Regions from separate parts of the Pseudomonas sp. NPDC087697 genome, predicted to be linked through region 2. Evidence: riboswitches for the same ligand, from Rfam matches in the RefSeq annotation. Region 2 holds a riboswitch; the other holds the start of a gene.
The links. A riboswitch is a leader RNA that binds a small molecule or an ion and turns the genes downstream of it on or off. The one in region 2 is predicted to bind manganese.

Region 1 (14,692 bases), on a different contig from region 2:
CGGCATTTTGAAGGTGTCCGGGTAACGCTTGAACATCGCGTATTGGCCCGGCGCCAGTTTGTCTTTGTACTTGTCGACGTTTTGCGCGGTGATGGTGAACAGCGGTTGCTCACTGGCATACGGGTTGGACAGGAAACCTTTGCTGTCGACGGTGCCGGCGTTTTTCTCCAAGGGTTTCCAGGCCGGGATCGAGCCATCGGCATTGCCTGCCATTTCCGCGCCCATCGGCGTCAGGCTCTTGCCCAACTTGTCCGCTTCAGCTGCAGGAACCGCCGCCATGACCGCGGTCGCCAGCAGCGAAAGCCCAAGGACACCCGCTTGCAAAAGACTTTTGGTTATTTTCATATTGTTGTTTGTCCTGAAGATGCAGTGCTTAGAAGTTCACGCCGACGCTGAGCGCAACGAAGTCGCGGTCATCCACGGTGCTGTACTTGCCGCCAAAGAAGTTGGTGTACGCGAGGCTCGCGGTATAGGTGTTCTGGTACTCGGCATCGAGCCCCAGGCTGACCGCTTTGCGACCTTCCTCGAAGTTGCCACCAGGGCCTGGCGAGTAACCGCTGACGTCATGCGACCAGGCCACGTTTGGCTTGAGGTTCACACCGGCGAATACGTCCGGGTATTCCCAGATGGCGCGGGCGCGGTAGCCCCACGAGTTGGCGGTGGTGAAACCGTCGTTGTTGCAGTTGGTGCTACGGTTGTTGGCCGACGCACCTGGCCCGGCACCGTTGATGGTGGAGGTGTTAAGGATCTGCGAGCAGGTGTCCAGACCACCCGTGGCGGGCAGTTCGCCTGGGCCGAAGACCGGATCGCGGCCATAACGGACATCGGACGTGCTTTCCAGGCCACCGACGTGGGTCAAGCCGACTTCACCCACCAGGGTCAGACGCTGGGCGCCCATGACCTGATCGAAGAAGTGCGTGAAGGTGGTCTGGATCTGGGTGATTTCCTTGCGGCGATAACCGTGCAGGTCTTCACCCGGTGCGGCACTGAGCAAGGAGGCGTTGGTCAACGCGCCACCCAGCGGCCGAACACCGGCGAACAGGATGTCGGTGGAGTTCAACTGCACCGGCGCATTCGGCCGGTAGCTGATCTCACCACTCCACGCCGTACCGGTAGGCAGGGTGGTGGAGAAGCTCAGACCGTAAAGGCGGATGTCTTCCGGGTACTCGACGAAGTACTGCGAGTTACCCGCGACCACCAGCGGACCCAGCGCCTGGAATGGCCCCGGCAGTGCCTTGACGCCGTTATAGACCGACTGTGGAGCACCAGTGGCGCTGAAAATCGGTGCGCGGCTGTGGTAGTTCATGAAGTAGGCGCCGAACTCGGTGTCCAGCGGATCGAACATGTATTTGAAGGCAGCACCCCACTGGCCACCGTTGCTCGCGTCGCGGTCTGCCGCGCGCCGAACCAGTACACCTTCCTGGTTGATGTCAACACCGTTCGCGGCCAATGGCCCCAACGCGACGGCCGGAATGGTCGAGCGCTTGTTCAGTACGCGCAGGTTATCGGTGCAACCGTTGGCAATGATGTCTGGCTGGGAGAAGAACGTGCCGCAGTTATCGACAACGGTCTGATCCCAGCCGATCTGGTAGAACGCTTGAGCCGACAGGCTCTCGGTCAGACTTTGCGAGATATAGAACATGTTGACCGGGATCAGGCCTTCCTTGATCTCGGCACCGGGACGACGGAATGCGGAAACGTCGATCGGGTTGATCGAGTTGATGCCGCCGCCGATGAAGGTACTTTCACCCCAGTTGACAACCTGTTTGCCCAAGCGCACGGAACCCGGCTCATTGGCAATGGAGTAGTTGTGGTAGACGAAGGCGTCGAGGATTTCCCCACCCGACGACCTGGCGCCTTCCTTGCGTCCGTCGTTGCTGACGTTCTTGAATTCCAGGTCCTGGTTTTGCAGCGCGAAGTCGTACCAGTATTTACCGCGTACGAAGACGCCGGTATCGCCGTATTTCAGTTCAAGGTCATGGATGCCCTTGAAGATCTTCGAAAAGGCTTGCCCGCTCTTGAAGTTCAAGTGACCGTCGTCTGAGGTCTGGGACAGGCCTCTCCCACCGTTGTTGACACCGATCAGGTTCTTGTTCGGCTGCTGGGTGGACACACTCATGCCCAGGGAGAGGGACGAGTCGAATTGACCTTCGATTTCACCGACGTTGAAACTGACGCCGAATGCAGGCCCGGCGAGCGTAGAGGCGAGACTGACCGCCAGAGGCAGTTTCGCCCGGCGCCAGAACTGGTTTACTGATGTCATCGACGCTACTCCATGTGCTTTTATTGTTATGGCAGTGAGCACTTTCAAAAACGCTCTGAAGGACGGAGAGCCATGCGCTCGCGAAGTCATTCAAAGTTGCATCGCCGCTTTCCTGTGCGTTTGCCCCGTTCTTAAAAATCCTTGAGCGGACTATAGCCAGCAGGTGGTACTGCTTGATCCCTCTAAAGTGTGATTTGCAACCCCCGACCACTCTGGAACAGTCCTGTGCCAGCCCGACAGATGTCGGCCCGGCAAGGATGGCTGAAAATTCGGAATAAACAAGCCAAGCGCTTGCTTGGTGGGCTTGCCGGGCCCTTTCGGGCACGGCAATGGACGCTTAAAGCGTCGAAAGGAAGGTGCTGTTGTTAGTCTGCCATTCCGTGATGTCGACGCGGATGCGCTTCTTGTCGAGCTTGCCGACACTGGTCTTGGGAATTTCAGTAACAAGGGCGATCTGGCTCGGAATTGCCCACTTGCTCAGGTGCCCCAACTCAACGAAAGGCTTGAGGTGTTCCTTGAGCTCCCTGGCCCCAATCACATGGCCTTCACGGACCACCAGCAAGGCAAACGGGCGCTCGCCCCACTGCGGATCCGGGATACCGACCACTGCTACTTCGCGTACCGCCACATGGCGGCTGATCAGGTCTTCGAGGTCCAGGGAGGAAATCCACTCGCCACCGGTTTTGATCACGTCCTTGATCCGGTCACGGATGTCGATCACTCCCATGCTGTCCAGGGTCGCCACGTCGCCGGTGTGCAGCCAGCCCCCGGCCCAGAGCTCTGCGCCCTTCTGCGGTTCGTTGAAATAACCTTCGGTGAGCCATGGCGCACGCAGCACCAGTTCGCCCTGAGACTCGCCGTCCGCCGGCAGGAAGTGACCGTCAGCGTCGATGATCGCCGCTTCGACCAAGGGACCTGGTACGCCGGCCTTGATGCGATACGTGGTGCGTTCGTCTTCGGTGCCGGCCATCAGCTCATCATTAAGGTGAGCGCAGGACACCAGCGGACCGGTTTCCGACATGCCATAGGCGGCGGTCAACTGAATGCCCTTGGCCTTGGCCGCTTCGTACAGCGCACGGTTCAGGGCGCTGCCGCCGATGACGATTTTCCAGCCGCCGAAATCCGTGCCTTGCGCGGCCTTGGAGTTGAGGACCATTTGCAGGATGGTCGGCACGCAATGGGAGAAGCTGACCTTCTCCTTGCGCCACAATTCGACCAGGTATTCCGGGTCGTAACGGCCGGGGTAAACCTGCTTGAGCCCAAGCATGGTCGCCACGTATGGCAAGCCCCAGGCATGCACGTGGAACATCGGGGTGATCGGCATGTACACGTCGTTGGTGCCCAGCAGGCGCACGCTGTCGATGCTGCCCATGATCGTCGACACGCCCATGGTGTGCAGCACCAGTTGCCGATGGGTGAAATACACGCCTTTGGGATTACCGGTGGTGCCGGTGGTGTAGAAGGTGGTGGCCACCGAGTTTTCGTCGAAATCTTCGAAAGTGTACTGCGGGCTCGCGGCGGCCAGCAGTTGCTCGTACTCGCCCACCAGGTTGGGCAGATCGGCGGTTTTTTCCGGCAAGTCGGTGAGCAGCAGGGTTTTCTCGACGGTGGTCAGGTGCCCGGCAATCGCCTGGTACAGCCCGACGAACTCGCTGTTGACCAGCACAAAGCGGTCCTCGGCGTGGTTCATGGTGTAGAGGATTTGCTCGGGCGACAGGCGCACGTTGATGGTGTGGATCACCGCACCGATCATCGGGATGGCAAACATGCACTCCAGGTAGCGATGGCTGTCCCAATCCATCACCGCCACGGTATCACCGGCCTTGACCCCGGCGGCCGTGAGCACGTTGGCCAATCGCGCCACACGCTCGATGAGGGTCGGATAGCTGTAGCGTAACTGGTCGCGGTAGACGATCTCGCGGGTTTTCTCGTAGCGGCTGCCGGACATCAGCAACCGCTTGATCAACAGGGGGTATTGATAAGCGCCTTTGGCTGGCGGAATAACGCGAGTCTGCAACATAAGCATCCCTTTATCTGACTGCACGGTCTGGGCTGAAAGATATGCACTTTAGTCAGCCTGAGCGCCAGCTAAATCAGCCAAAGGGATGATTTGCAGAGCCGTACAAATGCTAGCTTTGCGCCAGCACTTATCCCGACACTGCAATCAATGCATCTCGGTAAACGCCAGTTTCACACCGATAGCGATCAGCACCACGCCCATCGTGCGGTCGAACCAATGCCCCATGCGGGCAAAACCGGCCCGTACGCGCTGTTGGCTGAACAGCATCGCCACCAGGCAGAACCAGATAGCGGTGGCTGCCGCCAGGTAAACGCCGTAACCGGCCTGAATCGCCAGTGGCGTGTGCGGGTTGATCACCACGGTGAACAGCGACAGGAAGAACAGTGTGGCTTTCGGGTTCAGGCCATTGGTCACGAAACCCGAGGTAAACGCGCCGCGGGCGGTGCGCTCGCCGGCTTCCTTGTGCAGGTCTTCGGTCGCAGGTTTCGCCGGTTGCGCGCGCAGGGCCTTGAAGCCGATGTACAGCAGGTAGGCGGCCGCCAACCATTTCAGCGCGTTGAACAGCATGATCGACTGCGAGACGATCAGGCCGATACCGAGCAACGAGTAGCCCACGTGCAGGAAGATCGCAGAGCCGACGCCCAGCGCCGTCCAGGTCCCGGCGCGACGACCGTGGGTCACGGCCTCACGCACCACCACGGCAAAGTCCGGGCCTGGGCTTGCCACGGCAAGCAGGTGAATCAGGGCGACGGTCAAAAACTCTGTCCAGTACATGGGGGGGCTCCTTTAGGTCAGGTCGATCAATTGAAGATTTCTGGGTCAAACATCATACCCGTGGCGAGGGAGCTTGCTCCCGCTGGGTTGCGAAGCAGCCCTGAACCCTGCAACCGCGTTTCGTCAGGTGTACCGAGTTGACGGCTTTGCGACTGCTGCGCACTCGAGCGGGAGCAAGCTCCCTCGCCACAGTTCATCTGGTAGGCTCGGCAGATTACGCCTTCAGACTCACGCGCAAAAGGTACAGTTAATGACGAACAATCGCCGCGCCGTATTCCTCGACCACAGTTCTCTGGACCTCGGCGACCTCGACCTCAGTGGATTGCAGCAGTGCTTCGATGACTTGCAGCTGCGCTCACTGACCACGCCTGACAACATCGTCGAACGGCTGCAAGGCGCCAGCGTGGCAATCAGCAACAAAGTCCTGCTGAACGCCGAAACCCTTGCCGCCTGCCCCGAACTGAAGCTGATCCTGATCGCCGCCACGGGCACCAACAATGTCGACCTGGCCGCCGCCCGCACCCAGGGGATTACCGTGAGCAACTGCCAGGGTTACGGCACGCCGTCGGTGGCACAGCACACGATCATGTTGCTGCTCAACCTCGCCACCCGTCTGAGCGACTATCAGAAAGCCGTTGGTGAAGGTCGCTGGCAGCAGGCCAAACAGTTCTGCCTGCTGGATTTCCCGATCGTTGAGCTCGAAGGCAAAACCCTTGGCCTGCTCGGTCATGGTGAATTGGGTGGCGCCGTTGCGCGGCTGGCCGAAGCCTTTGGCATGCGCGTGTTGCTCGGCCAACTGCCTGGGCGCCCGGCCCGCGCCGACCGCTTGCCGCTGGATGAACTGCTGCCGCAAATCGACGCGCTGACCCTGCATTGCCCGCTCAACGAACATACCCGCAACTTCATCGGCGCCCGCGAACTGGCGCTGCTCAAACCCGGCGCATTTGTGGTCAACACCGCTCGCGGTGGCTTGATCGATGAACAAGCCTTGGCCGATGCCTTGCGCAGTGGTCATCTGGGCGGTGCGGCGACCGACGTCTTGAGTGTCGAGCCACCCACCGCCGGCAATCCACTGTTGGTCGGCGACATTCCACGCTTGATCGTCACCCCGCACAACGCCTGGGGCAGCCGCGAGGCGCGGCAACGGATCGTCGGTCAGTTGACCGAAAACACCCAAGGCTTCTTCAGCGGTACAGCGCTGCGGGTCGTCAGTTGATAAACTGCCGCACTTTTTTTCAAGGAGCAGAGTATGGATCCTCGCAGTGAAGTACTGCTTCGTCAGGCTGAGTTGTTTCAAGGTGAGTTGCTGCTGGCCGGCTTGCCCGCTGATGACTTGCTGGGCAAATTGCCCAACGCTCACGGCTGGTGCTGGCATGCAGGCGACCAAGCGGCGCTGGATGCACGCTTTGCCGAGCGCAGCCACTTTGGCGTGAATGCTCCGAGCCGTGAATTTGAAACAGCCGTGGTGTTCCTGCCCAAATCCAGGGATTTGACCGACTACATCCTCAACGCCCTCGCCTCGCGCCTGGCCGGTCGTGAGCTGTACCTGGTGGGTGAAAAACGCAGCGGCATCGAAGGCGCGGCCAAACAGCTGAACCCCTTCGGCAAACCGCGCAAGCTCGACAACGCACGGCACTGCCAGCTCTGGCAGGTGACCGTGGCCAATGCACCCGAAGCCAAATCACTGGAAAGCCTGGCGCAGGAATACGAGCTGCCGTTGGCTGAAGGTCCACTGAAAGTCATCAGCTTGCCGGGCGTGTTCAGTCACGGTCGGCTGGATCGCGGCAGTGCCCTGCTGCTCGAACACCTGGACAAGCTGCCAAGCGGTCACTTGCTGGACTTCGGTTGTGGTGCCGGCGTTTTGGGCGCAGCGGTGAAACGGCGTTATCCGCACAACACCGTCACCCTGCTCGACGTTGATGCGTTCGCCGCCGCCAGCAGTCGCCTGACGTTGGCCGCCAACGGTCTGGAAGCCGAAGTGCTGACCGGCGATGGCATCGACGCCGCGCCAATGGGATTGAGCGCGATTCTGAGCAACCCGCCGTTCCATGTCGGGGTCCATACCGATTATCACGCCACGGAGAATTTGCTGCGAAAAGCAGCAAAACATCTGAAAAACGGTGGCGAACTTCGCCTGGTGGCCAACAGTTTCCTGAAGTATCAGCCACTGATCGAGGAACATCTCGGTGTGTGTGCAATCAAGGCCGAAGGTCAGGGTTTTCGAATCTACCGGGCCAAACGCGGCTAGAAATTAGCACTTGCCGAATGGATTCTGCCTAGGCAGAATCCGCTCCGTCCTAGGGGAGTAGTCTCCCACGAGCGCCATGCTCGTCCGGCATACGTCAACATACTTGGTCCTCAGACCATGGCGTATGCGACCCAAGCGTCCGCACAGACGGATTGCAGGGTTTGACAAGACCTATGACACGAACACCTTACCCGGGGCGGGAAGGCTGTACGTGTCATAGCCGTGTCGACCCGCCCCCTTAGGAAAACCCTGATGCTGGATTCTCTGCTCGTTCCTACCGCAGTCGTTGCCTTGGCCGAAATCGGCGACAAGACGCAATTGCTCGCCCTCATTCTCGCCGCGCGCTTTCGCAAACCCTGGCCGATCATCGCCGGTATCGTCGCTGCAACCCTGGCCAACCACGCCGCTGCGGGTGCTGTCGGTGCCTGGTTCGGGAGTTTCTTCTCGGATGCGACACTGCACTGGATCCTCGCCGCGAGCTTTACCGCGACGGCGCTGTGGACCCTGGTGCCGGACAAGATGGATGACGACGAAGCCAGCACCGCACGCAAATTCGGGCCGTTCCTGACCACGCTGATTGCGTTCTTCCTCGCGGAAATCGGTGACAAGACCCAGATCGCCACCGTGATGCTTGCCGCTCAGTACCCTGAGCTGTGGTTGGTGATCATCGGCACCACGCTCGGCATGCTGATTGCCAACGTGCCCGTGGTACTGGCCGGTAACTTCGCGGCAGACAAACTCCCCCTGACCCTGATCCGTCGCCTGGCAGCGTCGGCGTTCTTCATCCTTGCCATCGTTGCGGTGTACAAGGCGATGCAGAGTAGTGGGTGGATCTGACGTGGTAGGTCGGTAGACCGCGTTATCGTTCATCGCGAGCAAGCTCGCTCCCACACTGGTCCCGTGTACACCAAAGATCAAATGTGGGAGCGAGCTTGCTCGCGATGAGGCCATTACTGACGATATAAAACCATCAGGATTTTTTGGCCTGCTGGTAAAGCGGCATGACTTTCGGAATCGCTGCCTGTAGCGACGCAACCCGGCTGCTGGAGGCCGGGTGAGTGCTCATGAACTCAGGTGGCGAACCTTCGGAAGCCTTGCTCATTTTGTCCCAAAGGGTGATCGCCGCGTTCGGGTCGTAACCGGCGCGGGCGGCCAGCTCCAGGCCAATCAGGTCGGCTTCGTTTTCATTGGCGCGGCTGTTGGGCAAGGTCATGCCGTAGTTGGCCACGGTGTCAGCCAGTGCCAGCGTGTCCTGCCCCAACCCGAGCAAGGCACCCGCGCCCTGCTTGGCCATTTCGATGCCATAGGCCTTGGACATCGCTTCACGACCATGCTCGCGCAAGGCGTGGGCGATTTCATGGCCCATGACCGCAGCGATTTCATCATCGGTGAGCTTCAGGCTGTCGATCAGCCCGGTGTAGAAAATGATCTTGCCGCCAGGACCACAGTTGGCGTTGAGTTCGTCACTCTTGATCAAGTTGACTTCCCACTGCCATTGCGCCGAATCCGGCCGAAAAACCGGTGCCTGAGCAATCAGCCGATTGGCAATTGCCTGAACCCGTTTGGCCTCGTTACTGCTTTTGTCCAGCACACCCTGGTTGCTCGCCTCACCGACAGTCTTTTGGTAGGACTGGGCATACATCTGGTTGACCTCATCGGTCGACAGCATGCTGAACATGTACTGCTTGCGTTCCACACCCACCGCGCCGCCGTTGGTGGTGTTGACCGACTGGCAACCACTGAGCAGCAGACTTGCGCCCAGCGCACACAAAACCAATGTTTTATTCATGAACAAGCTCCCTGAAAACATGCCGCGTATCCTAGGCGGTGCAATGTATCGGCGCCAGATACAACAGACGTGCAGCACAGCATTTACCGATACATTCCATTTCACTGTCGCAATAAATTCATAAAACCCCGCTGACCCGAAAACACACAGGCCTGACACCTGTCTCTATGCGACCTGCACAGATCAAAAACAGTCATTGGCAAAAAACCCACTCATGGACCGCCCCACGTGCGCCGATACAGCTCGGCAGACGTCATCTTGCGTCCGGAGCCTTTATGAAATTCAAGTCGATCCAGTTTTCCGTCGCCGCGCTTGCCGGCGCCATCGTGCTCAGTGTGGTTGCCGCACTGGTGCTGTACGCGCTGTTTTCCGGCGCGCGAACCCAGGAAATGGTCCAGGAGCGGACCCAGGCGCAATTTGAACAAGTCATCGAGCAACGTCTGCGTGGACTGGCGCAAACCCAGGTCAGCCAGATCCAGCGCGAACTCGAAGCGCCCCTGCTGATCGCCGGCGGACTGGTGCGGGTCAACGCCTTGATTGGCGCTCAGGATGCCGATGGCAAACCATCGCTTGCCCTCAGCCGTGAGCAGCTGATCAACCTGATCAAGGAAAACGTCGCGAAGAATCCGAAGATTCTCGGGACCTACATCGGCTGGGAACCGAATGCGCTGGATCACAACGACGCGGCCTACATCGGCAGTAAAACCGTCGGCATCGACGCCACCACCGGGCGCTTTCTGCCGTGGTGGTTCCGCAACGACGACGGCAGCCTGGGCGTCGACAAGCTGGCAGACGTCAACGACCGCACCGTGCTGTCCACCGGTGTGCGTGCCAGTGAGTACTACCTGTGCTCCCAGGAAAGCAAAAAATCCTGCGTGATCGATCCGGCGCCTTACAAGGTCGGCGACAAGATCGTCATGCTCGCCTCCTTTATTGAACCGATCATGCTCAACGGCACCTTTCAGGGCATCGTCGGCGCTGACTTGTCGGTGAACTTCATTCAGGAAATGCTCCTGGCTGCGAACCAGAAGCTTTATAACGGTGCCGGTGAAATGGCGCTGATCGGCGGCAACCAGCGTCTGGTGGCTTATACCAAGGACCCGAGCAAGTTCGGTGAAAAGGTCAGCGACATCCTCGACGCCACTCAGGTTGCCAACCTGGGCAAACTCAATCGCGGCGAAGTGACCTATAACGTCGACAAGGCCAATGGCAAGATCGAGCTGTACCTGCCGTTCGGCATCGGCCAGACCGATGCGCGCTGGACCTTGCTGCTGCAACTGCCGCTGAACGCGGTCATGGCCGATTTGCACCAACTCCAGGGCGACCTGAACACCCAACGCAAGGCTGACACCTTTGGCATGGCCATGGTCGGCCTGGTGATTGCCGGCCTGGGCTTGCTGGTGATCTGGCTGGTGGGCCACGGCATCGCCCGCCCGCTGAAACAGATGGTCGCGATGCTCGATGACATCGCCCAGGGCGAAGGTGACCTGACGCGCCGCCTGACCAGCGACCGTGCCGACGAACTCGGCTCGATCGCCAAGGGCTTCAATACCTTCCTCGCCAAGTTGCAGGCGATGATCACCCAAGTGGTGACCTCGGTGCAGAGCGTCAGCGATTCGTCCGAACATACCGCCGACATTGCGATTCGCACCAACCTCGGCGTGCACAAGCAAATGGCCGAAATCGATCAGGTTGCCACCGCGGTGCAGGAGATGACCGCCACCGCCCAGGACGTAGCGCGCAACGCGACCCAGGCTGCACAAGCCGCCAGCCACGCCGATCAGGCAGCCGCCCAAGGCATGCAGATCGTGCGCGACACCTCGACCTCGATTGGCGTCCTCGCGGTGGAAATCGGCAAAGCGGTCGGTGTGGTGCAAACCCTGGCCAAGGACAGCGAGAACATTAACGCGATCCTGATCGCCATTCGCGGGATTGCCGAGCAGACCAACCTGTTGGCGTTGAACGCCGCCATCGAGGCCGCTCGGGCTGGTGAACAAGGCCGGGGCTTTGCGGTGGTGGCCGATGAAGTGCGCAACCTGGCACAGAAAACCCAGCAGGCGACTGAAGAAATCCAGTCGATGATTCAGCAGTTGCAGCAAGGCACACGCGACGTGGTGCGTGTGATGGAGGACAGCCAGAACAAGACCGACGAAAGCGTGCAACACGCGGCCAAAGCCGCGCAGGCACTGGAGACCATCACTCAGGCGGTGTCGGTGATCAACGACATGAACACCCAGATCGCCAGCGCCGCCGAAGAGCAAAGCGCGGTCGCCGATGACATCAACCGTAACGTGATCAACATCGGTCAGGTGGCCAATGAAGTCGCAGGCGGCGCGGATGAGTCGAGCGCGGCCAGTGCGGACCTGACCAAACTGGCCGAGCAGCAGCGGCGGTTGATCAATCAGTTCAAGGTCTAGAAATCGCCGGAAGGTCCTGCGGACCTTATCGCGGGCAAGCCTTGCTCCTACAGGATTATGGTCGTACACGCAACGTATGTACGACCATAATCCTGTAGGAGCAAGGCTTGCCCGCGATGCTTTTCGAGGCGACTCAACCCGGCGTCAGACATTCCGGCGCATTGAGCTTCGGATCATTTACCAGGTTCGCCAACACCCGCTCGCGCAATGCGGCAGGTTCGCTGGCGAGCAACGCCTGCAAGGTATGCAGCGGGGTTTCGGGGTTGAGCCAGGCTTCCTGACCAGCAGCATCGAGAATCAACGGACGACGCTGATTCGAGGCGGCCTGAGTCACTACCGCGGTGCTCAGCCACACCTGTTCCTGCACCGGATACGCTTCCCAGATTGCCGCAAAAAACAGCGACGAGCCCTCACCCGGCGTCAGCCAGTACGGGCGCTTGCGGGTGCCGCCGCGCCATTCGTAGAAACCGTTGGCCGGTAACAGGCAACGGCGCAGACGGAAAGCCTCACGAAACATCGGCTGCTCGGCGATAGTCTCTGCCCGAGCATGGGCCGGGGTCTTCGACAGGTCGGTCAGCCACGGCGGCGTCAGCCCCCAACGCGCGCGGGCAAGTGTGCGCTGGCCCGCTTCGGCGCGCAGGATCAGCACCGAATCATTGGGCGAAATATTCCACTGCGCCTGCTGATCAGCCGGGAAGCCGGGCAAGGCCGCGAATGCGGGGTTCCAACGAAACAGGGCAAAACGTCCACACATGGGGCAACACGACTCTGAGCGAAAACGGACGCCAGCCTAACAGACCAGGACGTCGGGAAAGCTATCCGGCTCGTCACCGGGCATCGGCAACGCGGCATTGTATGCGGCGATCAACTCACGTGCGTATTGCGCCTGATCGTTATCCACCGCCAACCCCAGCAGCCCAAACACCGGCAATTCACCCGCGCCACCCAGCAGATCACGCCCGACCAGATGCGCCTCGACCCCTTCACTGGCCAGCATGCCTTGCAACAACTCGCCTTCCATCAGATTTTCCGGTTCGTAGATGCGCTGCATAGAAGCCACCCTTCACTCGTTTTCGCTGTGAACTTCGAGCATCCATTCCTGACCGTCGGTCTGCAGAATAAATTTGATAGGCCGACAACACACGGGGCAGTCCTCGATATACGTCTGATCCCCTCCAGACAAATCCAGAACGGCCTCAGACTCTTCACCACAATAAGGACATTCGTAACGCTCGGTTTCCAGCATCGCGGTCTCCCAAGTGACTTGTGCGTATAATCGCCGGTCTATTTGCAGGGCTATTTTTGTTTGAGCTTACTTTTCAGACCGTGCCCTGCGTGTAATCGATCTAATCCATTACTTACCCTAGCCGTTTCTAACAAGAGAGCATGATGGGCGAATTCGATGCCATCCGACCTTACGACGACAGCGAAGTCCCAGCAGTGCTGGCACGGTTGCTCGGCGACAAGGCGTTTCTAGATATCCTCACCCACTTCCGCTTCCCGCGCTTTGCCGGTGCCTTCGGCTGGATGCTCAAACCACTTATAGCTTATCGGCTGCGCCGTGAGTTTGCCGGTATCAGTTCGGTTGCGACCCTGCAGGACAAGGTCGAGTTTTATGTCGACCACACCATCGAGCGTGCCACCGACGGCGTGACCTATACCGGCGTCGAACAATTCAAGTCCGGCAGTGCTTATCTGTTCCTGGCCAACCACCGCGACATCGTGATGGACCCGGCCTTCGTCAACTACGCGATCTACCACGCCGGTCTGCCGACGCCACGCATCGCGATTGGTGACAACCTGCTGCAAAAGCCTTTCGTCAGCGATCTGATGCGCCTGAACAAGAGCTTTATCGTGCACCGCTCCATCAGCGGTCGTCGAGAGAAGATGGCGGCATATCAGCTGCTGTCAGCCTACATCAATCATTCGATTCGCACTGATTGCCAGTCGATCTGGATCGCCCAGGCCGAAGGCCGCGCCAAGGACGGTGACGACCGTACCGAGTCGGCGATCCTCAAGATGTTCCACATGAGCCGCAAGGACGAGCCGTTTGGCGAGGTGATCCAGTCGCTGAACCTGACGCCGGTGTCGATCAGCTACGAGTACGACCCGTGCGATCAGGCCAAGGCCCGCGAGTTGTACATCCGCGCCACCACCGGCAGCTACTCCAAGGTGCCCGGCGAGGATGATGCGAGCATCGCCAAAGGCATCACCGGCTACAAAGGCCGGGTCCACGTGAACTTCGCCGCACCGATCAGCGAGCTGTTCGAAGACACCAAGCAATTGGCAATCGAGATGGACCGGCAGATCCTCGGCGGATACCGGTTGTTCCCGGTGCACTATCTGGCGTACGCCCAATGGAGCAACGCCGACCCGCAACTGCAAGTGCCAAGCGCTGCCCAGTTGTTCTCGGCCGAGGAACTGGTCAAGGCCCAGCAAGAATGGCAAAGCCGCCTCGATGCTTGCCCCGAGGAACACCGGCCATTTCTGGTATTGCAATACGCAACACCAGTGCGTAACCAGTACCGGGTCAAAGCGGGTTTGCCGCTGTAAGGTTTGGAGTGGATATGAGAACGGCGCCTTCGGGCGCCGTTTTTGATTGCGCGCTGAACCTGTGGCGAGCCATTGACTGATTAATTTCCGCTGTCACCTGAACGTCACCTTAACAAGCCAGTCTGTCGCCCCTCGAAACCGACACGGAGCCTGTCATGCTTCACGCAGAAAACCAGGATCGTCTCTACCTGATCACCCCCAGCGACGAACAACAAAACCTCGTCGGCAGCCTCGCCTTCAACGTCCAGGACCGCCACTGGCTCGTCTACTGCGCCCTGGGCGGCCACCAACACGCCGACCTGCCGGAAACCGACCTGCTGACCGGCGTGAGCATGCTGGATTTTTATGTAGAGGCAGCCTAGAAGCAGCGACAAGCTTTTGCTTTGGATTTCGATCTTGACCCACCCGCCCTTTCGGCAGGCTGAGTGGAGGTGTTTATCAGTCGCGGTTACCGCAGCAACGGATATGTACACCGTCAAAAAGCCAGGATCAAAAGATCGCAGCCTGCGGCAGCTCCTACAGATATCACCCCCCACAATGAAGTGGCGCTCCCCCACCACTCAACAGGCCGAGCGTTAGCTCGCCTGCCGCTGTTGATCTTGATCCACCCGCCCCTTCGGAAGGCCGA
Region 2 (14,692 bases):
GGTTCGTCACTCTGATTTTCTGATCCTATAGAGCAATTAGTGCGTTCCATCACCCCCCAAGCGTCAGTAATGCAGACGCCCCACCAAGGCCAGCCTGCTCCACGAAGCAAATATCAGCTTCAGGCTACAATTCATCCGTCTTGGGCTTAAGCTGAAGGTGGTCACGCTCGACAGTTGCCACCCCCTGATCCGTCAGCAAAACATAAACGTGGCGCCCGCGGGCTTTATTGAGGTAATCCAAAAGCCGACCTTCCGTGAGCTGAGGTTGAGCAGGATCGTTGATCAATAAAATTGAGTCGGTGAACCAGCCTTTAGGATGCTTGTAGTCCTCAACCGGTTTGGGTGTTTTAGGCTTGTCTGCATCGTTTGAACCGAAAGGGTCGGCAGGGTCGAAATCGTTCGCCCAGTCGTACGGATCGACGATGGGAGCCGCATATTCGACTGTGTAGGTGCCCACTGTGCCACTCTGATGGCCTACCATATTCTGAGTAAACTCATGATCATTCATGCTTATGGCCCGGATGGCGTGCGCTTCTATACCAAGCGCAAGGCCATCACTCAGCGGCGGCCCAAGCGTGCCAATCACGAAGCCTCACAGTTTGCATTCCCTAGTCTGTAGGCAATCATCACGCCCTCGTTACAACCGCTGTACTACATGCAATGCCAGCAACAAGAATGCGCCATTTTTTGCTGAGCCCAAAAAACCGACGCAGGGCGTCGGTTCATGTATTTCTCGGATGCGGCCTAGGGGCCGCGCCATCAGTTGTTTGCGAGCTGAGCCACTTCGCTGGATGAAACGAGCGCCTTCAGTGACGCATCAAACTGCTTCAGCGCGTTCAATTGGAGCTCGGTTTGCTGGTCGATCTGCGCGGCGATCTCCGGAGCTGCTTTGCCATGAACCCAGACCGAAGGCATTTGTTGTTCACGCGAGCCTTCGGCCTTGCCGATGTATTGCAGGTTCGAGTCGTAGAACTTGGCCATGAATCGCGCTTCAACCTGATTGTTGCGCTTTGACACCAGACGGCTGTAAGTGTCCAACATCACCACCACGTCAGGATGGGCTTGCACCAGCGCATCGAGGTTGTCGTAGACGGTCACCGAGGCGAACTCTTTCTGTAGCGAACCCATGAGCCAGTTGATCGCGAGTTTCGGATCGGAGCTGTTGACGAACGCGTTGCTAATGCGCGAATCGAGCGCAGGGTTCTTCGCGCCGTTCAGCGCTACCGAATGGTACTGCTCCAGGTATTCGAGGGTGTTGACGGTGTTTTCGCTATAGAGCACACCCACCGATTGGGCATGCTGCAGGCCAGTGCTGCTGTCAGCCATCGGTAGAAAATGGCAGGACTGTTCGGCCGCGTAGACCGGCACGGTGGCGGCAACGCTGCCGGTCAATACGGCGACAAGAGTTAGCAGGGTAGAAATTCTCATCGCGCAGGTTCCTTCAGAAGCGGCTTCGGTATAGCGCCATCCTCCTCCTTTGCCGGCAAAACAGAACTTGCATTTCTTGATGATAACTATCGACTGAACGAATGGTGGAAAGCCGCGGGTGGCATGGGCTGACGATCGCGCCGGTCTGCTACAGGCACAACCATCTCTTAATCTGAACGCCAGCTTATCCCTTCGACAAACCCTTGCTCCGAGGCCACAAGCAGTCGAACAGGGACATCGCAAACTTCCTGAGGAACAAGTAATCAACTTGGGGAGAGTTGATCATTGGGCCTGCTTCTCAGGTAAATGGGTATCCAGTTTCATTAGACCACTACAGGAAGACTCGTGTTGCGGCCCAGACTAGACGCCTCGGTCAGTTTTTCCGACAGAAGCAGTACACGAAATTTTGAGTCGTTCCAAACGGGGTATGGTGTTCTTCCTTCTCATGCCTGAGCAGTTCAAAAGGGGCTCCAAACTCATCATGCAGCTCATCGGCGGTATACCTTCTCACCGGTAAGCCACTGCACTGGGTCGGCCCATCTTCCGAAAACGTAGCCACAATCACGAAACCGCCGGGCTTAACACACTTCAAAACGGCTTCGACATAAGCTGCACGCTCAGCCTCATCAGTAAGGAAGTGAAAAACGGCTCTATCGTGCCAGACGTCATAGGACAGAGGAGGAAGCTGAACCTTCGTTATGTCTCCTTCTATCCATTTAACATCATTGGCATGCATGCCTAATCGCTGCTTTGTGGTCGCTAGAGCCGCCTCTGACAGGTCAAGGACACTCAGATGGGTAAATCCTTGCTCAATCAGGTCGTCTACCAGCGTGGAGGCGCCGCCTCCTACGTCGATTATTTCCGCCGATGAAGACACACCTGTCTGTTGGATCAGCCGCAGGGAGCTTGCCGCATGCTCCTGATACCAGCTCACACCATCGGTTGGCTTGCTGGAGTAGACCTTGTCCCAATGCTCTTTCGACTGCACAAAAGTGCCCTCTTTTGTAGCTCAATGAGTAATTCATAATCGCACAAATCTTGAATTCTTCACCTCAAAGACCGTTGATCTTGACTAGACCACGAGCAAGACGTCCAGCGAATGTGAACTGCAAGCCATAGCGAAGCCAACCGCTCACTACGGATTGTGCTCGATGCGCTGTTACTGGGAGCCCGACTTCGCAGAGTCGAACTGAGTAATGTGCTGAACATGGACAGGGGCGTAGCGCCTATGCGCTCAGTGCTCTGGCGGGCAGCATTCACGTTGCTGCTGGATCGGCGGACACTTCACCGAGCCGAACGAACAGAACACACAGCAGTCACCCGCATTAGGGCGTAACAGCGCCTTGCAGTTGCTGCATTCGTAGAAAAACTGGCAAGCGTTCGTAGGCATGGTTTCCAGCTTCGCAAAACCGCATTGCGGGCAGGTCAGCACGGACTCAAGAACGATGGTGTTCATTAACGCCTCACTTGTGGACAGTCGAGGGGTAACCCGCGTTTGTGGTTGCCTTGGTCAGTGCTTCGGGCTGGGACAGGTCAGCGTCATAGGTGACGGTGGCTGTCTTCTTGTCGAAATCGACCTTGACCGCGCTCACTCCAGAGACTTTTTCCAGCGATTTTTTGACCGTGATCGGGCACAGCTCACACGTCATGTTCTGTACATCGAGCGTGACCGTCTGGGGAGTCGCAGCCAGCACCGCGAAGGGGATGGCGGTCAGCATGGCCATTAGTAGTTTGCGCATGGGGAACTCCTAGTAAAACAGTGGAGCCAGTGACGGTACGGCAAGTAGAGCGAGTAACAGTGTGGCAACGATCCAGAATGTGAGCCGTTGACGCTTGATTATTCGAGCATCGGCGCACGGCGTACCCGGTGCGCAGACTTGTGGCGCCACATAGAGCTTGCGGAATGCCAGGCCAAGGAACAGCAGCGTTAACCCTATAAATAGAGGCCGGTATGGCTCCATTGCTGTCAAGTTTCCTACCCATGCTCCGCCGATGCCGAGTGCTAGCAATATGAGGGGGCCAACACAGCACACCGACGCGCCGATAGCGGCTAGTACGCCGGCGATCAACGAGCCTTTCCCGGTGAGTTGCATCCTATTCACGCCTTAAATTTGATAGCCCATATATCATTCTAGATCCCGTACTTAGGTACGGAGACAAGGAGTATGTAATGGTGACAGGTTTGCCGGGGTTACTCCGACCATAAGCACGCAGCCATGCCGGACTGAAAAAACGCGGCCAGAGGACATACCAGCATTGGTGCTTTAGCTGGATAGGTTTTCGAGCACATATTCGGCTGCGGCCAAATCCTGCGCACCAATACCAACGAGTTTTACCACCGTGATATCTGCACTCTTCGTGCGTCCAATCTTGTGCCCAGCCAACACCTCACCTATTTCCCCCGCTACGCTCTCAGGACGGTATTGTCCTTGTTGAATGGCGCGTAAAACATCTCCGTTCGAAACCGTCGTCTCGATCGAATCTACGAAGACCCGAGCACGTTGCAATGCCACGGCGTCTAACTCGCACTTGGTCGGATCGTCTGCGCCAACGGCTGTTATGTGCTGCCCTTCGCGTAACCATTCCCCTCGTACCAGTGGTTCCCTGGAGAGCGTCGCAGTGATGAGCACATCGGTGCTGCGAACTGTTTGCTCCAGGTCGCTGGCCACACGAATTTCGACATTGGGCAACCTCTCAATCAGGCGGTTTTTCAGAGCGTTGGCTTTGTCTGCGTTGCGTCCCCAGATCAGCAGTGTCTCGAATGGGCGCTCGCGATAAAGAGCTTGCGGCTGCCAATATGCCTGCACACCCGATCCGAGAACGGCTGCTGTTTTGATTCGGGTTGGCGCGAACGCTCGAGCAGCTAGCGCACCCGCTGCGGCAGTGCGTATGTCCGAGAGGTAATGTTCTTCATTGAGCAATGCAAGCGTATGCCCCGTGTCTGCGTCGAAGACTCCAATAAATCCCCCTTGGGGCTGGCCCCGTTCGAGGTTGACCTTAAACCAGGGTGAAACCTTGACGATGTACACGCGATGTCCGCGTAAGGTTCCGGTTTTGATGACAACATCACCCAACTCTGGTGTAGCGGCGGGAAACATTACGATCAAGCCGTTCTCGGCCTGCTTAGCGCTGGATTCCTGAAAGGCGCGGGAAACAGGTTCGATTAAGTCCTCAAATTTCACAAGTGCCCGAAGTTCATCGGCGTTTATTACGCGAACACTCATGGCAGCACCTCCAGCGTGCCACGCCCAACGAAGGCAACGTCCCCGCCGACCTTAACCGTAGTGACTGCGCTGCTGCTGCCTTCGGGCTTCACACGAAGCACACTCGGGCGCCCAGTGAAGCGCCCCTGATGAAGCGTGAATATTTCACCAGGTCTAGCCAAACCATGTTTTAAACGGTACGCACCGATAACTCCTGCGGCGCTGCCGGTGGCGACATCCTCCATAATCCCGTCATTGTTCCAGTGCCGAACTTCGAGCGCCGTCTCGTCGAGCAGTACCGCAAATTGCGCGCCTACGTCTAATAACAGTTCAGTGATGTCCGCCACGATACGCGCACGTTCAAGCACGTCGGCTTGAACTGGCACAACCAAATAGCGCAGGCCCGTACTGACCACCTCCATAGGAAGGTCGGCATGTAAATCGCTGAGTTCCAGGTTAAACGCTTGAGCGATTACATCGCGGTCACATACCGAACCGAGGAATTGCGGAGCTCCCTGATCGAGCAGACCGTAGAAGCCGCGATCAGTACGTTCGGTGGTAACGCTGACAGTTTTGCTTGGCAAGATCACTTGCCAGGTTTGGCGCACGGCCTTCTTTGTGGAATCGAAAAGCGTTGCCGCTGCCCCGATGATGGGATGACCCGCAAAAGGTAACTCTCCGAACAAATCAAAGACTCGAGCGCGAACCGTCTGAGGGTGTTCGGTCTGCTCAAGAAAAATCGCTTCGAAGTGTCGTAGTTCTTGCGTAATACGTAGCATCTGCTCGGAACTCAAGCCTCGAGCATCGGGGATGACCGCAAGACTGTTCCCGCTGTATGGAGTAGAGCTGAAAACATCAACGTGAATGAATTCAATGGTCATGGTGATCCTTCACAGCTCTTTAAGGTCTTGGGAGAATTGCGTGATTGCTACCTCATTACGTCGGTAAAACACCCAGCCTTTTTTACGTGTCGCAATAAGCAACTGAGCATCAGTTAGAAGCGTCAGATGACGTGAAGCAGTGGCAGCCGCAACGCCGAGCTTCTCGCGGATGTAATCGGCGCAGACGCCGTCAGCCTCAAAGTCGCCATCCACTTGCGGCGGGAAATGCGTCACGGGCTCTTTGAGCCATTCGAGAACACGAAGACGTGGCTCGCTGGCCAATGCCTTAAGCACAACAAGATAACTCATCATAATCCAGCCTTTTAGTCATTTCGCATAATTGCTAAATAATAACCGTCGCGCCGAGTAAGTCAATGCTGACGAGCATGCCATTCAATCCGAGCACTTTAATCCGAGCTCGACATTGGCTCGTCCACCTCACGAAAGGATTCCAATGGTGCTGATCAGTATCGAAGAAGCGGACACAAGCTCCGGCTGGCTTGTCGTGATCGACGCGTGGCGCGTCAGATTTCGTAACTATGCGGAGGCCGAAGCCTTCGTGGAAAAGCTGAAAGATCGCATAAATGCACCACACCCCTTGCCTATCAGCATCAACAGGCCTGTAGCGCAGCCGTCTTGAGGAATGATCTCGGACGCCCCAACAAATGCGTCATCATTTTGTAACCAGTCGACAGCAATACTCACCCTACACAACGCGGGCTCTTTTTTTTTGCTGCCATCTAAGGCAGCTTTTTTTTGCCTGATAGTTTTGGCAGCTGCTGCGCCAGATCTACCAATTGAGCCTCGGCTTTTTCAAGGGCGGAGGTAGCAGAAGATAACCAGGTCTGCTCCAGCGGCCGCAGGTCGGTTTCGACCAGCGCTTTTTGACACCACTGATAGTGGTCATGCCAAGAGCCCAATGCTGATTGCAGCTCCTTTAGCGATCTAGCTGCATCCCTCGACAAGGGAGATAACTCGGGGAACGCTTCGGTCAGATAACGGGTTCGTTTGACCAGGATTCTCAATTCGTGCCGATCGAATTGCACGTCATCCACGGCAGCATGTAATCGATCAATCTGCTTTCGAAGCGTTTTCTTGATTTGAGGCTGAATAGGCTTCAACCCGCCATTGATCTCAACCAAGCGAAAGCGCGACGGCCAATCATCCAGTTGAATCAGCAGGTTCTTGATGGACGAGCCTTTAACAATTTCGTCGTAGCTTGAGCCTAATCGAGACGCTCTGGATTGCGCCTGCTTCACAAAGCCTCTCTCCTCCAGCTCTTGAATCATCACCTCCAGGTCGCGGGCCGGTGTCGTCTGCCTTCCGACCTCTGCCGCAGCATCGCCCAGAGCTACAACTTCATTCATTGACCGAAATGGCTTCAACAAACTCCTGATCCGTCTGACGGCTATCCTCAGATCGTGCAACGCTTCGCTGTCGGTACGGGATTCCAAGCGAGCGTGCGCGTGATACACAGCGACCTGAAGGGTCAATATCTCCGCCACGAACTTGTCCACAAATGACATTCAGTGAGATCCCATTGAGAGGTTGTGCGATGAGGTTAGCAGAGGCCTGGAGCCCTACCAGCACCTGCACAGGGATCAAAAAGTGCTTTCCGGTTCGATTGCATCTCTTCAAATTCAACGATCTACCCACGAAAACAACACGTCCAGGGCTCCCTGCGCTGCCTACAGGGGAGACTTGCCGACTACAACGCGTGTGCACCGTAGCCATCTGTCCCTTCGAGCGTCGACGCAGCCACCGAAAGGGTCTCTGCAATCATTGATACGCTTCTGGTGGGATTTAAGGCCAATCCGATACTCGGCCCGTTGGCCGACCAACTGAAATCTCAATATCTCGACGCGATTCAACACCAGGTTGCTTCAGCTCAAGGAGGGTGAAATGACAGAACCCCAGCGTTGTTGGAAGGCCTGCTTGGCTTTAGAGATTTGCCATTAATCTGATATCGCCCGCCTGCCTTATTTCTGTCACACAAGCCCCGTAGCGTTCCATCGCCAACACGCTAGAGGGTGATCTTATGAACGCAGAGTGCCGGAAAAGAATTCGACGTTTAACTGCGAACACAGGCTCACGGAAGAGAATGATCGGCGCACCATGGAGGAATCAAATGCCGATGATGCCAACGGCTGAGTACAGAGCTGCGCTATTGCAACGATATCCAGTAGGGCTGATAGACGATGCTGAACTCGAAGCATTGCTGAAAAGCTGGCCCCATCGTGCCATCGCGCACCGAAATCTTGCGTAGGCCAATCTGGCCGGAATTGGTATCGCGTGGATACCGGAATACCACGTGACCGAGCACGTGCGCGCGGGGCGACTGGTGCACCTGCTTCCCGAGTGGAGCCCGCTACTACCGGGGTGCCGTGTCCATTACCCCGCGAATCGTCATCCGCCGTTGGCACTCAAATTATTCATGCAAGTTGTGCGTGAATGGGAGAACCGACGGAGGGAAAAGAACTAAATCCTCAGGCAGAAATGGATCGATTGCAGCCCTTCGATACAGGCAGCAATCGGCCAGAAGCCAACATTCGATCTTCATTTATTGGCCCGATATCCGAGGCAATACCTAAGTCCATATCACCTCAACGTATCCAACGAAAAGGGCCCTCGAAGGGCCCTTTTGTACTCAAAACGAATTACTTGGTCAGCCAGGACTCGACGTCATCCGGGCCAAATTTCAATGCCTTCGGCCCTTGGTGATAGGCAACTGGTACTGGAAGCGGTACGTTGATGCCAACCATACCTACCTTGATGTTGTCAGAGAAATAACGAGCAGCTTCACCATCTCTCGTAATGACTGTTCAACGGATCGATAGGCCCCCACGACAATCCGGGCATCACGTAATGATCTGGGTGAAGCCAACATGAAAACGGTCACGGCCTTTTTCACCTGTCTGCTCGCTGCCAGCGTGTGCGCGGCGACGAGCACCTGTGCAAATGCTGCGCCCCCTTCGCCAATCTTCAAGACCAGCTTCGACTGCGCCAAGGCAAGGGCATCCGTCGAAAAGCTTGTCTGTCGCGATCCGCAACTGGCGCAGATGGATATCGAACTGACGCGTCTTTATCGCCTGGCACTCACGGATGAACATTCAGTACCGCGTCCAGACAAAGTCATGATCGACCAGCAGTTCTGGATCGAGGCCCGCAATCAGTGTGCCTCCGAGCCTGCGCCCAAGGCGTGCGCGATCCGAAGTTATGCCGAGCGCGCGTACCAGCTACGCCTAGGCTCGGCAATTGTGAGAACCAAGGATCCAGACAGACTCACCGAAGGCCCCCTGGCTTTTCGTTGTACAGGGTTTAATGCACTGATTGCCGCCACCTTCTTTAGCACGCAGCCTGGTGTGGTGTATCTGAAATGGGCGAACACCTCGATCACCCTAAGCCAAGTGCCGAGTGATTCGGGAACCCAATACACTGGCAAGGATTACCTGGGGAACTACAGCTTCTGGCAAAACGACAACGTGATCCTTTTCCAGAAGCCAGGCTCAGGGGAAATGAGTTGTACGGCCGAGCCGGTCGGCTGATTGCTCTGGCGCAAGTACGGTAAAGTCGTCTCGGCTAGGCCAGATCAAGAACTTTCAAAAGGACCGCAAAGAGGATGTATAGCAAAACCATCGATGCCAACAGCCCGCGCGAGATGATGCCCTTTCGGAAAGCCAGGAACATGATGCCCACACCTAGCAGAGTGATGACTCCCGCCAAAACCAGCGACTTGTCCAGCGCCCAAGGAGTGAAGAACAAACCGAATGCAGTGGGCACTGTGGCTTGAATCATCATGGCGCCACTGATGTTGGCCAAGGCCAGTCGGTGCTTGCCCTGGCGAACCCAGATGATGGCATTCAGTGTCTCGGGTAATTCGGTCGCAATTGGGCTGAGCAACAGGGCCAGCAGTTGTGGGTGAATACCCAGCATTGGACCCAGGGCATCGAGCTGTCCAACAAAGAAGTGAGAAGCCGCAAAGATAACCGCCAATGCGATAAGCGTTTGAGTCACCGCAGCCGACGTCGACGGAGTCGCTTGGCCTGGCGATAGTTTCAGGGGCTCAAGCTCATGCTCTTCTTCATCCTGCTCAGCACGCATTTCCTTCCAGAAATACGCAGCATAGGCAGCCAGGAAAAGAACACCCAGCCAAGGTTTGTAGGCGAACACGACAAGACCGAGCGCGATCTTCGCCACAAAGATCGTGAGGAACCATCCTTGATCACGGCTGAGTCGTTTGAAGTCCTTGCGGATCGCCTCGGTATTCGCCAAGCGCTGACGACACACCAAGAGTGTCACACCCACCACCGCATAGGCGATTGTAGCCAGGACCAAAGGGCCGCCAAGTGCAGCACCGACACCGAGGGACTTCTGCTCTGGCGTGTCGCCAAACACAACGGCAATGAACGTGATTACACTTTCGGGTAACGCCGTACCGAAGGCCGCCAGAATGGAGCCCGTGGCCTGCTGCCCGACCGCAAGTTTGCGACCGACCCACTCGACGCCATTGACGAAGTATTCACAAGCCAGATAGATGACAACCGCGGAGCCCAACAGCAACGCAAACGTCATGGGCATTGAATGCATGAGAAAACCTGAGGGGTCGGACACAAGAGCCAATGGTTCAGACACCCGCGTCCGACCCACAGACAGGTATCTTCACCAATGGTCTTGCCAAGTCATACGACCGGTCACACGCCATGGCTTGCGAGCCAAGTATGTTGACGTGACCCCTTCCGGAAACGAAGGCGGCTACTCCCCAAGGGAGCGGCGATCCTAAAGATGAAGCACACATGCGTCAACGGCTTAGTTGCGAGCCTTCAAACTCAGGACCTTATTATTTTGTTGCAGGCTTATATATAGCTAGAGCAGGCGGTACTTTAAGCGCTCGACACAAATATTTGTAACATGTTATATCTAAAAAGCGCTTCAGCATAATTTTCTGAATGAACGCTGAACACTATCCATCGAGCGGGTTACAGCAAAAGCAATCCCTCTTACTCTTGTTCCTGAAGTAATCCGTTGGGGGTTGTCCAACAGTCTTGAGTGGTAATTCTTATATAGGAGGTAATCAAAAAACAGTGTGTTCACACCGGCGATGCCTGAATCCAGATCGGCCCCGCCCTGGTTTATTTAATGTTGCAGTATCTCGTTCGGCGAGGCTCCTATACAAACACAGGTCACTGATCTGACGACGTCGAGAGACGCCCAAGGTTAAGACAGGCTCTATCGGATTAAGGTTTAGCCCAAGTGACTTCCGGCCGGATTGGCCCGGATACGTTGTACAGTGCCGAAACTTAGACGTGGAGATCGCTTTCTGCACTCTCTTCTCTGGTTTACGCCCCTATGTGAGAACTGTTTGTGGTCAAAACAGCTACGGGGACTACCTCAAATGTCAATTACAAGCGCTACCCCTCCTACCCTCAAAGACATCCGCCTGAAAGACACGGTGGTGTCTTATATGAGCCCTCTCCTCATCACCGTGACCGGCAGCATGACGGTCAGTCAGGCCAGGGAGCATCTGCTCAAGCAACTGCCGGACGATGATATCCCGGCTCACATCTTTGTCACCGACCCGCGCAGCGCTTTGCATGGCCAGCTGTCGGTCAAGAAACTGCTCACCGAGAAAAGCACGGACCTTTGCGTCCGCGAACTGATGATGCCTATCCGCTTTTCGGTTTCGCCGAATCAACTGCGGCGCGACATCGTGCCGGAGCTGATCGAGAAAGGCGTGGACATCGTTCCTGTCGTCAGCGAAGGCCGGCTGCTGGGTGTGTTGTATGAGAAAGAAATCGCGGCGCTGATTCAAGACGAAGGCACCGACGACGCCCAACGCCAAGGCGCCAGCCTGCCGCTGGAAACGCCCTATCTCAGCACCAGCCCGTGGAGTTTGTGGAAAAAGCGCTTGCCGTGGCTGTTGCTGCTGTTCCTCGCTGAAGCCTACACCAGCACCATTTTGCAAGTATTCGAAGAGCAGCTCGAAGCCGCTATCGCCCTGGCCTTCTTCATTCCGTTGCTGATCGGCACCGGCGGCAACAGCGGTACGCAGATCACCTCCACCCTGGTGCGAGCCATGGCCTTGGGCGAAGTCAGCCTGAGAAATGTCGGCACGGTGCTGCGCAAGGAAGTGACCACCTCCTTCATGATCGCGCTGGCCATCGGTATCGTGGCCTGGATTCGGGCATGGATGCTGGGAGTGGGATCGGAAATCGCCATGGTGGTCTGCCTGACACTGGTCGCCATCACCATCTGGAGCGCAGTCGTTTCGTCCATCATCCCGATGCTGTTAAGAAAGATGCGCATTGATCCGGCAGTGGTCTCGGCCCCCTTCATCGCCACCTTTATCGACGGTACCGGCCTGGTCATCTATTTCAACATTGCCAAACTGGTGATGACTGACCTGCCGGTTTAAGCCGAAACCACCCTCTGTTAAATGGCGGAAGGCAGCGGGAGTCGAACCTGCCCGGGAACGGCTGCCGCCCCCAACCGGGTTTGAAGCCCGGCCGCGCCACCGGGCGCGATTGCCTTCCTTGAAGTCAGTCCTCGGGGTGCTGTGCCAGAGCGTTGTCCGCACGAATGCGGCGCTGGTCGCCAAGCCGTCGGGTCAAGCCGATCCGGTCGAAGAACTCGAGAATCTGGATGCTGCGTTTGCGACCGATCCCTACCTTGTCGCGAAACACCGCCGCCTGAATCACCGGGTTGTCGGTCACCAGTTGCATCAGCATAGTCGCCAACTGGCGCACCGTAGCGTCCACGTAAAACAGGTCACGAACGACCTGGTGAACACGCCCTAATCTGGCCATCTTGCGCAGCAGCAAGCGCACGGCAGCTTCGTCATATCCAACGGTGCTGGCCAGGTTGCGGACCCAGGGTGGATCGAAGCCTGCCTGTTCGAACAGTGGCTGCAAGCGTTGCCACAGGACCTCGTCTTCTTCGCTCAGTCGCACCTGGTGTTCGGGTAAATGCAGCCACGGTCCACTGGTGGCAATGGCGCCGCTGGACAGCAGTTCGTCGAGCAGGCTGATGAATGTCGGTCGGTCCAGCGGTGTGGCTGCGAACCTGCGCAAGCGATCTCGGTCTGGCCCCAGCTCGTCCGGTTCAAGCTGATGAAAGCGAGCCAGGTGCTCCAGCAATGAAGCTTTCAGCGCCTCCCAACGTACAGTGTTGAACAATAACGGACCTTGGCGCGTAGCAATGACACGGACATCTGCCGGTAATTGCCAGGTGCTGCGCAGTCGATTGAACTGACGCTCCAGACGCAATGGGTCGAGCCCGCTGTCACTATTGGCAAGCAGTACTGGCAGTATTTGCTCCAGACTTTCGCTTGCGGCCAGGGTTTGCAACTGCATCAGTCTGGTCGGACTGCGGCGCTGGCGGGCCGGTGCAAACGGGTCGAGCACCCGCCCGCCGCCGAGGGTGCGCCGCGCGCTCTGGTCGCGCAAAACCAGATGGTCGCCATGCACCGCCTGCAACGGCGTGTTCAGCAACAGTTGCGCGAACATCCGCTCACCCGGTTCCAGGCGTGTGCCCTCCAGTAATGCGACCCGGGCGGTGACGTCCTGAGTGCCCAGATGCACGTGCACCGGGCTGAAATGTTCGAAGGCGCGTGGTTCGCTGGCCAGCAACTGCATCTCGATGTCCAGGCGCTGCGTAGGCGCGAACAGCCACTCGGCCAATAACCAGTCACCACGGTGGATTTGTTCCAGGGCCAGGCGCTCGGCACTCAGGTTCAACGCCACCCGCTGCCCGGCCCAGGCCTCGACAACGACGTGGTTCTGCGCATGCAAACTCCGCACTCGCACAGGCTTGCCTGTCCGGCCCAACAGGAGTGTATCGCCCACCTTGACCTGCCCGGCCAACGCTGTGCCGGTGACCACAATACCGGCTCCGGCTACGCTGAAGGCGCGGTCGATTGCCAAACGGAATCCTCCGCAGGCGCTGCGCTGTCGGACCTCACGCTGGGCGGCCAGCAATGCCTGGCGCAACGCCTCAATGCCCTCCCCGGTCAGGCTCGACACAGTGAACTGCGGCGCGCCGTTATAGGACCCTGGCGCCAGCAACGCGGCGACCTGGGCTTGTACCGACTGCACTCGGGCGGGCTCGACCCGGTCACATTTGCTGATCACGACCAGCAAATGGGGGATGCCCAGTAGCTCGACGATTGCCAAATGCTCGCGGGTCTGGGGCATGACCCCGTCATCGGCAGCCACCACCAGCAACACCAGATCAATGCCTTGAGCGCCAGCGAGCATATTGTGAATGAAACGCTCGTGACCGGGCACGTCGATAAAACCGGTCAGGGCCGCACCGGGTTCCAACGGTGCATAAAGAAACCCCAGGTCGATGGTGATGCCGCGCTCGCGTTCTTCCCGGCGCCGGTCACCGGCCTGCCCCGTCAGGGCTTCGAGCAACGCTGTTTTTCCGTGGTCGATGTGTCCGGCGGTGCCGACGATCACCTTGCCTCCCCCACCCCTTGCAGCAGGTCCAGTTGAGCGAGCCAGGCCGCCTCGTCGTCCAGTTGGCGCAGGTCCAGCCACAGGGCATCGTCGTCGATACGACCGATCACCGGAATGGGCAAGGCTCGCAAAGCTGCCTCCAGAGCATGCAGCTGCCGTCCGCGCAAGCGTTTAGACACGTGTGGACGCAGGCTCAGAGCGGCGCTTGGCAAGCGTGCAATCGGTTGGCTGCCGCTGCCAATCATGCCCAGTGCCGGCAGCGCGGCTACCCCCCAGCCATCGCCCAGTACGCGCGCCAACAACGGACGCAGGCGCTCGGCCTGAGCAAGGATCTCGGCTTGCGGGCGGGTGAGCAGGCGTAGACTGGGCAGACGCTCGGCCAATCGGTCGGGGTCGCGATACAGCCCCAGCACGGCTTCGAGGGCGGCCAGGGTCAGTTTGTCCACTCGCAAGGCGCGCTTGAGCGGGTTCTTTTTGATCCGGGCGATCAGGTCCTTGCGACCGACAATCAATCCCGCCTGAGGACCACCGAGTAACTTGTCACCGCTGAAGGTGACGATATCGGCCCCGTCGGCCAGCGCCTGACGCACTGTAGGTTCGGCGGGCAGGCCCCAGCGGGTCAGGTCCAGCAGACTGCCGCTGCCCAAATCTTCAAGCAATGGCAGTCCGTGTCGGTGAGCCAGTTGCGCCAGTTCGGCGGTCGGTACCTGGGCCGTAAAGCCCT

Region 1: linked by a shared signal. The riboswitch ahead of ACIPIN_RS20700 (TMEM165/GDT1 family protein) and the one ahead of ACIPIN_RS00790 (sodium:calcium antiporter) in region 2 are both predicted to bind manganese.

What each region holds. Positions count from the first base shown of each region.
Region 1 covers NZ_JBIUVW010000034.1:18,326-33,017, forward strand. Annotated here, with positions in the region: gene ACIPIN_RS20670 (DUF1329 domain-containing protein) at 1-345, opposite strand, end outside; gene ACIPIN_RS20675 (DUF1302 domain-containing protein) at 374-2,263, opposite strand; gene ACIPIN_RS20680 (fatty acid--CoA ligase) at 2,601-4,283, opposite strand; gene ACIPIN_RS20685 (LysE family translocator) at 4,428-5,057, opposite strand; gene ACIPIN_RS20690 (2-hydroxyacid dehydrogenase) at 5,308-6,273, shown strand; gene ACIPIN_RS20695 (methyltransferase) at 6,307-7,305, shown strand; yybP-ykoY riboswitch at 7,346-7,467, shown strand; gene ACIPIN_RS20700 (TMEM165/GDT1 family protein) at 7,558-8,142, shown strand; gene ACIPIN_RS20705 (M48 family metallopeptidase) at 8,276-9,094, opposite strand; partial or broken gene ACIPIN_RS20710 (HAMP domain-containing protein) at 10,459-10,656, shown strand; gene ACIPIN_RS20715 (methyl-accepting chemotaxis protein) at 10,768-11,511, shown strand; gene ACIPIN_RS20720 (SOS response-associated peptidase) at 11,645-12,265, opposite strand; gene ACIPIN_RS20725 (putative signal transducing protein) at 12,302-12,562, opposite strand; gene ACIPIN_RS20730 (CPXCG motif-containing cysteine-rich protein) at 12,575-12,757, opposite strand; gene ACIPIN_RS20735 (1-acyl-sn-glycerol-3-phosphate acyltransferase) at 12,898-14,064, shown strand; gene ACIPIN_RS20740 (hypothetical protein) at 14,220-14,426, shown strand.
Region 2 covers NZ_JBIUVW010000001.1:168,624-183,315, forward strand. Annotated here, with positions in the region: gene ACIPIN_RS00715 (hypothetical protein) at 125-508, opposite strand; partial or broken gene ACIPIN_RS00720 (hypothetical protein) at 503-619, shown strand; gene ACIPIN_RS00725 (ATPase) at 760-1,428, opposite strand; gene ACIPIN_RS00730 (class I SAM-dependent methyltransferase) at 1,802-2,416, opposite strand; gene ACIPIN_RS00735 (GDCCVxC domain-containing (seleno)protein) at 2,663-2,884, opposite strand; gene merP (mercury resistance system periplasmic binding protein MerP) at 2,892-3,167, opposite strand; gene ACIPIN_RS00745 (mercuric transporter MerT family protein) at 3,177-3,521, opposite strand; gene ACIPIN_RS00750 (ornithine cyclodeaminase family protein) at 3,693-4,652, opposite strand; gene ACIPIN_RS00755 (PhzF family phenazine biosynthesis protein) at 4,649-5,512, opposite strand; gene ACIPIN_RS00760 (ArsR/SmtB family transcription factor) at 5,522-5,821, opposite strand; gene ACIPIN_RS00765 (hypothetical protein) at 5,967-6,152, shown strand; gene ACIPIN_RS00770 (CHAD domain-containing protein) at 6,253-7,038, opposite strand; gene ACIPIN_RS00775 (LysR substrate-binding domain-containing protein) at 7,794-7,994, shown strand; partial or broken gene ACIPIN_RS00780 (hypothetical protein) at 8,203-8,331, opposite strand; gene ACIPIN_RS00785 (MliC family protein) at 8,398-9,057, shown strand; gene ACIPIN_RS00790 (sodium:calcium antiporter) at 9,092-10,084, opposite strand; yybP-ykoY riboswitch at 10,114-10,278, opposite strand; M-box (ykoK) riboswitch at 10,654-10,828, shown strand; gene ACIPIN_RS00795 (magnesium transporter) at 10,974-11,924, shown strand; tRNA gene ACIPIN_RS00800 (tRNA-Sec) at 11,947-12,042, opposite strand; gene selB (selenocysteine-specific translation elongation factor) at 12,049-13,968, opposite strand; gene selA (L-seryl-tRNA(Sec) selenium transferase) at 13,965-14,692, opposite strand, start outside.